2 regions of the Paenibacillus sp. S33 genome follow, and region 2 is predicted to be linked to the other one. Evidence: riboswitches for the same ligand, from Rfam matches in the RefSeq annotation. Region 2 holds a riboswitch; the other holds the start of a gene.
The links. A riboswitch is a leader RNA that binds a small molecule or an ion and turns the genes downstream of it on or off. The one in region 2 is predicted to bind glycine.

Region 1 (4,512 bases), 3.6 Mb from region 2:
ATACCGGCCGAAAAATTATTGACCAGCATTTCAAAGCCTGATCTGACTTTGCCTTCAATGGCCTTGTCGAACTTCTTCAATATCCACGCAGCCAGCGGACCAGCGACCATCGCGCCCAGGAACATCGGGATATCGGCTCCCACTATGACACCCATCGTCATAATGGCACCAATCACACCTCCACGTTGTCCGTGAATCATCGTGCCTCCCGTGTAACCAATCAGCAGCGGCAGCAAATAATTTTTCATCGGATCAACCAGTTGTGCAAAACCTTCGTTCGGGAACCACCCGGTCGGAATAAAGAGTGCCGTAATCAATCCCCACGCGATAAAGGCTCCCATGTTGGGCATAACCATACCGCTGAGAAAACGGCCAAAACGCTGTACGGCGACACGAGTGCCTCCTTTTGAACTTGGCTTTGCGTCCAATGTACTCATATTCAAATCCTCCTTGTAGGTAAGCATCACTACCTTTTCTTAAAATTCATACTAAATGACAGCGCTATCTTCATCAACGAAATGAAAACGTACTTTCGTCATGAACGTTGATGACAACATTTAAATTTAAATTATCCGAGAAGGTATTATACCTGCATAATTCTTCTTAATATGACCTGTAGCTATAGAAATTAGTCGAAAAACCGTACTGGATTATGTATGATTCTTACTATAGGGACAACCCTCTACATCAGAATAAAACACGTAATTACGTCTGCAAAAAGACAAAAAAATAGCCGCTATGTCAAATCATAGCGACTGTTGTATACAAAAATCGAGCAGACAAATAACACTCTTATTCCATACTACATTGCTCCATTACTGCTCATCGGAAATCAACTGCTCGTATTGATCCGCAGACAGTAGCTTGCCCAATGCTTCCTCCACATCTTTACCCATCTCTACTTCGATCATCCAACCTTTTTCATAGGGAGATTCATTCACTAGCTCAGGCGTACTTTCCAGCGCTTCATTCACTTTTAATACGGTTCCCGTCACCGGAGCAAAAAGGTCGGATACCGTCTTCACCGATTCAATCGTACCGATCTCCGCTCCCTGCTCAATCGTTACTCCCACCTCAGGTAATTCTACAAAAACAATATCACCCAGTTGATGCTGTGCAAAGTCTGTAATACCAATCCGCAACGTTCCATTCTCTGTGCGCTGAACCCACTCATGTTCGTCTGTATACCAAAGTTGCTGCTTTACTTCACCCATCCTGTTCCCCTCACTTCCATATGAATAAAATCGCTTTTGCTCACCTGTATTAGACAGGTTAAGATTATGACAACAGGAACACTCATGTCAATAATACTAACAAAAATACTTCATATGACCTCATATGGCGTACTATATAAAAATATGATAACTTATAACAAACGCTTACATATCCTTATTTATATATTAAATGTTTTTTCTATTGTTTTTGATGACATTTTTATTGACATTTTGAATGAATTTGCGTATTAATGGGTTATAGCAAATGCTTTGGAAAACACCCCGACAACTGCAAACGCGGATGAACGCGGAGGGAGAGACTGCCAAAAAGATTCGCATAGCTGTTGCCGCTTATGAAACATAAGTGCACGCGAATCGGATCAAGTTGTTATCTGCAAAGCCAGGTAATATACTGTTGATCCCGAAGGTAGCGCCGAAGGAGTAAGCCTGCATTGCAGGTGAATCTCTCAGGCAAAAGGACCTCTGCCGGACGCATCTCTGGAGAGCATTCGCTATTGGAGCGGATCACCCAAGGGGAAACCCGGTACATACCGGGGTAACTTTCTGGTATCAAGGACAGAGCTGAAAAAAGAGTGTAGACTGCCGTCTATACGTTTTTTTCGGCCTGTCTTTTTTGTTTAGCCGATCACACCGGATAGGAGTGGAAAAATGACTAATTTGCGAAAAACACCGCTATATTCGTCCTACGGGACGCAGTCTGGGGTTCGTTGTATTGACTTTGGCGGCTGGGAGCTCCCCGTTCAGTTTAGCGGCATTCAAAAGGAGCATGAGGCCGTCCGGCAACGTGCGGGTTTATTCGATGTATCGCATATGGGCGAATTTTTGGTTGAAGGCAAAGAGGCCGAAGCTTTTCTGCAAAGGGTGACCACAAATGATGTCAGCCAGTTGGAACCAGGTCAGGCACAATATTCACTCCTGTGTTACCCCGATGGAGGGGTAGTAGACGACCTGCTTGTTTACTGCAAAGGACCGGAGCGCTACATGCTCGTTGTGAACGCCTCTAACATCGATAAGGATTGGGATTGGCTAATTCGCCATATACCTGCATCCGTTCACATGGAGAATGTGTCTGATGCGATAGCATTGCTGGCGTTGCAAGGACCGGAAGCAGCACGTATTGCCGCAGCCGTGGCAGATACGGACATTACGAATCTGGCATCTTTCCGCTTCCATGAGAATGTGCCATTGTTCGGAGCAAAAGCACTCGTCTCACGAACCGGATATACGGGCGAAGACGGTTTTGAGTTTTATGTACCTGCTGCGGAAGCACCAGCCGTATGGGAGGGTTTGCTTCGTTCCGGTGAGTCGTATGGGCTGATTCCCGCTGGACTTGGTGCTCGGGATACCCTACGCTTTGAGGCACGGTTGCCGCTGTACGGACAGGAGTTATCTGCCACGATTTCACCGCTCGAAGCCGGTCTAGGGTTCTTCGTCAAGCTGAATAAAGGAGATTTTATCGGTAGAGAAGCACTGCAACGTCAGAAAGATCAAGGGATTCCTCGCAAATTGATCGGGCTGGAAATGATGGATCGCGGTATCCCTCGCGCCCATTACCCGGTATTCGCAGAAGGACAACACATCGGTGAGGTCACAACGGGGACTCAGTCGCCCACCTTGAAGCGTAATCTCGGCCTCGCCTTGGTAGACAGTCGTTTTAGCGCCCTCTCCACACCGCTGGAGGTTGAGATTCGTGGCAAACGCTTGCGTGCCGAGGTGGTGGCAGCACCCTTTTATAAACGCCCACGCTGATCTTAAACTCTCCTCATTTCTATAAAGCAAACATGTCAGATATGTACTTCCGGGTTTTCTTCTCACACTTTTTTATTAGCTAATTTACGATTTAAATTTTGCTTTTCGAAAGGAGCCAGAACCTATGAAGCAGCATCGTTATCTCCCTATGACTGAACAGGATCAAACCGAAATGCTGCGTGTGGTCGGCGTTTCATCCATCGATGATTTATTCAGTGACATTCCAGAGGCCATTCGATATCAAGGGGAACTCCCTCTTTCTTCTCGACTCGACGAGAGAGCCTTAACCCGCCACTTGGCCGAGCTTGCTGGACACAACGCCAATACAGACACACATGCCAGCTTTCTTGGCGCAGGAATTTATGATCATCATATTCCGTCCGTCATCCAGCACATCACTTCACGCTCTGAATTCTATACAGCCTACACCCCCTATCAGCCGGAAGTAAGCCAAGGCGAGCTACAAGCCATTTTCGAATTTCAGTCGTATATTTGCGAATTGACGGGCATGGCTGTAGCTAATGCCAGCATGTACGACGGAGCGACTGCACTGGCGGAAGCGGGCTCACTGTCCGCCGCAGCTACCCGCCGTAAACAGCTTATCGTATCAAGGTCCGTCCATCCGGAGGCACGTCAGGTATTGGCAGCCTATGCACGCGGATTGGATTTGGACATCGTGGAGATCGGCTGTTCGGACGGCGTAACGGATGCTAATGCGTTAGCGGCGGCCGTATCGGAACAGACTGCGGCTGTTTTGGTCCAAAGCCCCAACTTTTTCGGAGCCGTGGAAAACCTGAAGCCGATGGCTGATCTCATCCATGCGTACAAAGGTCTTTTGGTCGTCAGCGCCAACCCACTGGCACTTGGCTTGCTGGAGACACCCGGCAAACAGGGCGCGGATATTGTGGTAGGAGACGCGCAGCCACTTGGCATCTCATCTTCTCTCGGCGGTCCGACCTGTGGATACTTTGCCGTTTCTCAGGCACATATGCGCCGTATCCCCGGCCGTATTGTGGGTCAGACCACTGACCGTAACGGTAAACGCGGTTTCGTGCTGACCTTGCAAGCACGGGAACAACATATCCGCCGCGAAAAGGCCACGTCTAACATTTGCTCCAATCAAGCGTTGCTAGCTTTATCTGCATCTGTATACTTGTCTGTCATGGGTAGACAGGGGATCAAGGAAGTAGCCGAGCTAAATTTGCATAAAAGCCGTTATGCTTTAGAGCAATTGCTGAGCTTGAAGGGCGTAACTGCCTCATTTAACGCACCGACCTTTAACGAGTTTGCCCTTAGACTGCCTGAGGGTACGGATATGAGCAAACTCCAGACTGAGTTGCTAGCTGCTGGATTTATCGCTGGCTACGATTTGGGCCGGGACTATGAGGAACTTGCTGGTCACATGTTGATTGCCGTGACGGAGCAAAGAACCAAAGAAGAGATTGACCAATTTGTACACACCTTGGGGGGATTGCTATGACACACACCGGCCAGGATCAGAAACAAGGGCTGTTGAAGGAACACGATC
Region 2 (4,512 bases):
ACACTTTCCAGCAGCTCCAGCACACGTTCCCTTTTTTGCTTCGTAGATAGTGACGTATGATAATCAAGATTTTCCTCAATCTGCTTGCCAATGCTCATCAACGGGTTGAGTGCTGTCAGCGGGTCCTGAAAAATCATGCCAATGCCCGCTCCGCGGATTTTGTTCATTTGCCCTGAAGAAAGACGGTTCAGGTCCGTGCCTTTAAAAAGGACCTCTCCCTCTACACGTGTGCGTTCCATGTCATGCAGTTGCGGGATAGAAAGCGCCAGCGCGCTTTTGCCACAGCCTGATTCTCCGACTACAGCCAGCACTTCATTGGGGTTGACCGTCAGATCCAGATGGTCGACTGCGGGGTGATATTGATCCTTGATGCGAAAAGAGACGGATAATCCTTTAATTTCCAACACAGGTTCGGTATTCAATGCGCGCTTCCTCCATTCTCCATGGTCTTGTCCCGCTTATTCTCACCATGTTTGATGTTTAAAACCTCTCATGAACATTACATACCGTTTTTGTCGGAATAATTTGAATACATCCTATCACCAGTATATGGATATATCAATTAAGATTATGCTATCAACATCATTTAAAAAATCAATGATCCAGCAGTAGCGCGGCCTTTCTGGCACAAAATGTAATGAAATAACCAACCACAGGTTAATTTTCATCACAAAAAAAGTCGTTTGATCCCTCTACAGGGATCAAACGACTAACTAACACTAGCTCACATTGAGCTCCTCACGATAATTACGAAGCCGCTCCATAGGAGCCAGACTTGAACGTTCTAGGATCATACCATTTGTAGCCTGCTGCCGGAGCAGACCAAGGCTCAGCCTGCGGTTCCGTGGAAGCCGCAGGCTCCTCGAATGGCAGAAGCTTCGTTGGTTGATCCAGAGTCAAACCTGCCACATCAGACAATTTCGTGTAGTCCTGCTTCCATGCAAGCCATTGGACCGTTTGCACCAGGAAGGTGGAATCATCCACTTCCTCGAAACCATCATATGTCTTCTTCGACTGTCCGTTTTCCTCACGCACATATTTCGGTGTAGCATCTTCTACAGGGGAAGAATCACCGATGAACGCTGCCTTGCCTTGACCTACCTTGGAGATAGCGGCATAAGGCCCTTCTGCACGGCCCCCGCCGTTATAAACTCCCTGGTCTACAGCATTCCCCCATTTTTTCGTGCCTGAAGGGATATAAGCAATGCCTTTAGCCTTGGTAGGATCAATAATAGCCAGCGTAGATCCTGCATGCATTGCAATCGAGCGCACACCCTTGGTAATACCGAAAGATTGATCTGCGGCTACAATGTCAGTAGCATTCACGTCACCAAGCGCATTATAACGGAAACGAACACCAAAGTTGGTCGCCAGCCAATCGGAGCTTGTTAATCCTTGCATCGCCGGTGATGCAGCTTCTTCTGCAGTCATGCCTTTGGCCGGATTAGTATAGGCTCCACGACGGTAGCCATTCATAACTTCGGAGGAATCCCAACGGTTTTTGTTACGGTCCGCATTATAATGATCGGAGATGAAGAAGACGCTCCCCCCGTTATTCACGTATTGCAGCAGAGCAGCCTGCTCGGATGCCTTAAAGGCAACATTCGCTTCACCAATAATGAACACATCATATTGGCGCAGCTTGTCATATGTTATGGCCTGCTCTCCATAAGTAAAAGGAATGGGACGATTCAATTGGTCTACCGTAAAGCCTACATTACGCAGTCCATTGGCAAAGTCGGAGAAGGCGCCTTCAATGACCCAATCTGCTGCACCAGCGGTCTGTGCGTGCGTATTATCGAACAGCACCTTTTTGCCTTTTCCATCCGGCAATGTAGTACCGGGTTGACCCGGGTTGCCAGGTTCGCCAGGTTCACCTGGTTCCCCCGGCTCGCTTCCGCTCACCAGTTCAACAGCGCTTGGGCTTTTCACTCCACCAAAATTATTGTAGGCGCCAAGTGTACCCGTCACACGAATTTTGCTGCCGATCAGCTCAGGATGGCCTGACAGCCCAAATTGCCCTCTGTACGCTGAAGTCAGCTGTACATCCAATAGATTAGACGTATTACGTTCATTTGCCTGATCGGCAATCAGTACGTTAAAATCATTCGCGAACGGAGAAGAAAAGTTAGCCGTTTTCGATCCGGTAGCATGTCCGACGATGTAGCCTTCCACCGTCACCGTACCTCCACTACTTTGGCTCTGAAGTGCTTCGGCTACTGTCAATGCTCCCTCTGCCTTGACCTGACCGAATGGTACGAAGATCCCGATCAGCAGTGATACGATTGCTGCTAGATGCAGCATCCCTTTTAAGCGTGAACCTGTGAACCGCAAGCCTTTTACCATACGTCAATATCCCTCCTATGTTTTCCAAAAATGTACTTGTTCTTTATCAGATTAGCCGCCAATCTTCTAATTCCTTCCTGATTTCATCCATAATTATGTAAATTTTAATCTTTTTTATTGGTAACGCACCTGTTTATGTAAAAATTGAACCCTGTGATTGACACCGAGCACGGCATACATTACCCTAAGGAAGACATGTAGAACGGTATACGCGAATGAAGATGACGGGAGAGTCTGTCCAGGGAGCCTACACTCTGGCGGCACCGAAGGAGCAAGACGCCAGCACCCGGCTGGCGGATAATCTCTCAGGTCCATGTATCGTCATCTGACGCAACTCTGGAGAGAGCGCAAGCCACCCAAGGGGTAAGGCGGTAAGAACACCGCACGAAACTCTCAGGTAACGAGGACAGAGATAAGGGAAACTTCCTTATCCTGTCCTTTTTTGTGCTCACATTGCGCGTCAGCATTAGGAACCGTCATAAACGCGCAAAGACGCGGAAATACCATATAGTATGGTATTAGAACATACAGGGGGCCACACCATGCGTTTCAAAGATGTATTTTCCATTATCGGCCCGGCCATGACCGGACCTTCCAGTTCACACACCGCAGGCGCGGTGCGACTCGCACGCGTTGCCCGGCACTGGCTCGGAGCGCAGCCTGACCGTGCCCGCATGACATTATACGGCTCCTTTGCCGATACGTATAAAGGACACGGTACAGATCTGGCGCTCATCGCAGGACTGCTTAATTACGATACGGACGATCACCGGATTCCCGATGCCGAGCAATGGGCCGAACAAGCCGGGATGGCCGTGGAATTCGCCGTCAGCGGACTCCCCGCCCCTCATCCGAACACTGTCCGTTTCGAGCTGTGGAAGGGCGAGGATCAGCGCACACTGTTGGGCTCCTCCATCGGCGGCGGCAGCATCCATGTCCAGCAACTGAATGAATTCCGGGTCAATCTGACCGGGGAGTTGCCTACGCTGGTGCTTCTCCACTCGGATAAGCCCGGTACATTGGGCGCGATAACTTCAGCGCTGGGCGAGGCTCACATTAACATTGCCTATATGCACGTAGATCGCAAGGGCCGGGATGGTGAAGCACTCACCGCCATTGAAACGGACAGTTCTGCTCCAGCTGAACTAATTGCGGAACTGCGTTCTTTACCTCATATGTATGAAATTAAGATGATTAATTTGAAAAAAGGAGCTGAATCCGATGCGGTTTAGCCATCTGCATGAGATCAGCGCTTTATGCGCTGAAGAATCCACCACGATTGGCCGCTTGATGATTCAAGAGCAGGTACAAGAAACGAATACAACGGAGGAAGAAATCTTTCGCCAAATGTCTGATTATTATGAAGTCATGAAGGAAGCCGTTCATCGCGGTCAGACACAAGACACCGTATCCCGCAGTGGATTGACGGGCGGTGACGGCAAGCGCCTAGCCGAGTATCTGCGGGCAGGGGAAACCTGCTCCGGTGATGCCTCCGCGCTCGCCATGGCTTATGCCCTCTCCGTGTCGGAGGTTAATGCATCCATGGGTCGCATTGTCGCCACGCCTACCGCAGGCTCATGTGGGGTTATCCCTGGTGTATTCATCAGTGCGCAGGAACGGTTCGGCTGGGATGATGAGCATATGGTGAACGGCCTATTCGCCGCTGGAGCCATTGGCTACGTGATCGCCAACAACTCCTTCATTTCTGGCGCGGAGGGAGGCTGTCAGGCTGAGATTGGCTCAGCTATCGGGATGGCCGCTGGCGCTATGGTCGAGCTGCGCGGTGGTACGCCTGAACAGGCTGTTCACGCCGTGGGTCTCGCCCTTAAGAACACGCTCGGCCTGATTTGCGACCCCGTCGCCGGACTCGTGGAGATCCCGTGCATCGTGCGCAACGGGCTGGGAGCCGTGACTGCACTTGCCGCAGCAGATATGGCTTTGGCGGGTGTGCGCAGCGCTATTCCGTCTGACGAAGTCATTGACGTGATGCTTGAAGTCGGCAGTGCGATGCCGTCGAAGCACCGCGAGACCGCCAAAGGCGGGTTGGCCCAGACGCCGACTGGCAAGCGTTTGACCGAATCACTTACACGCAACACACCAACCAAGAAAGATAAGTCATAAATTATAAGCGGTAGCCTCCTTAAAATAAAAGAGCAAGCCTATCGT

Region 1: linked by a shared signal. The riboswitch ahead of gcvT (glycine cleavage system aminomethyltransferase GcvT) and the one ahead of sdaAB (L-serine ammonia-lyase, iron-sulfur-dependent subunit beta) in region 2 are both predicted to bind glycine.

The regions. Positions count from the first base shown of each region.
Region 1 covers NZ_JBSIEZ010000001.1:4,067,478-4,071,989, forward strand. The annotation lists gene ACWGXJ_RS18480 (PTS mannitol transporter subunit IICB) at 1-437, opposite strand, end outside; gene gcvH (glycine cleavage system protein GcvH) at 816-1,214, opposite strand; glycine riboswitch at 1,609-1,707, shown strand; gene gcvT (glycine cleavage system aminomethyltransferase GcvT) at 1,884-2,984, shown strand; gene gcvPA (aminomethyl-transferring glycine dehydrogenase subunit GcvPA) at 3,109-4,464, shown strand; gene gcvPB (aminomethyl-transferring glycine dehydrogenase subunit GcvPB) at 4,461-4,512, shown strand, end outside.
Region 2 covers NZ_JBSIEZ010000001.1:417,503-422,014, reverse strand. The annotation lists gene ACWGXJ_RS01895 (ABC transporter ATP-binding protein) at 1-422, opposite strand, end outside; gene ACWGXJ_RS01890 (DUF6359 domain-containing protein) at 748-2,346, opposite strand; glycine riboswitch at 2,562-2,677, shown strand; gene sdaAB (L-serine ammonia-lyase, iron-sulfur-dependent subunit beta) at 2,889-3,578, shown strand; gene sdaAA (L-serine ammonia-lyase, iron-sulfur-dependent, subunit alpha) at 3,568-4,467, shown strand.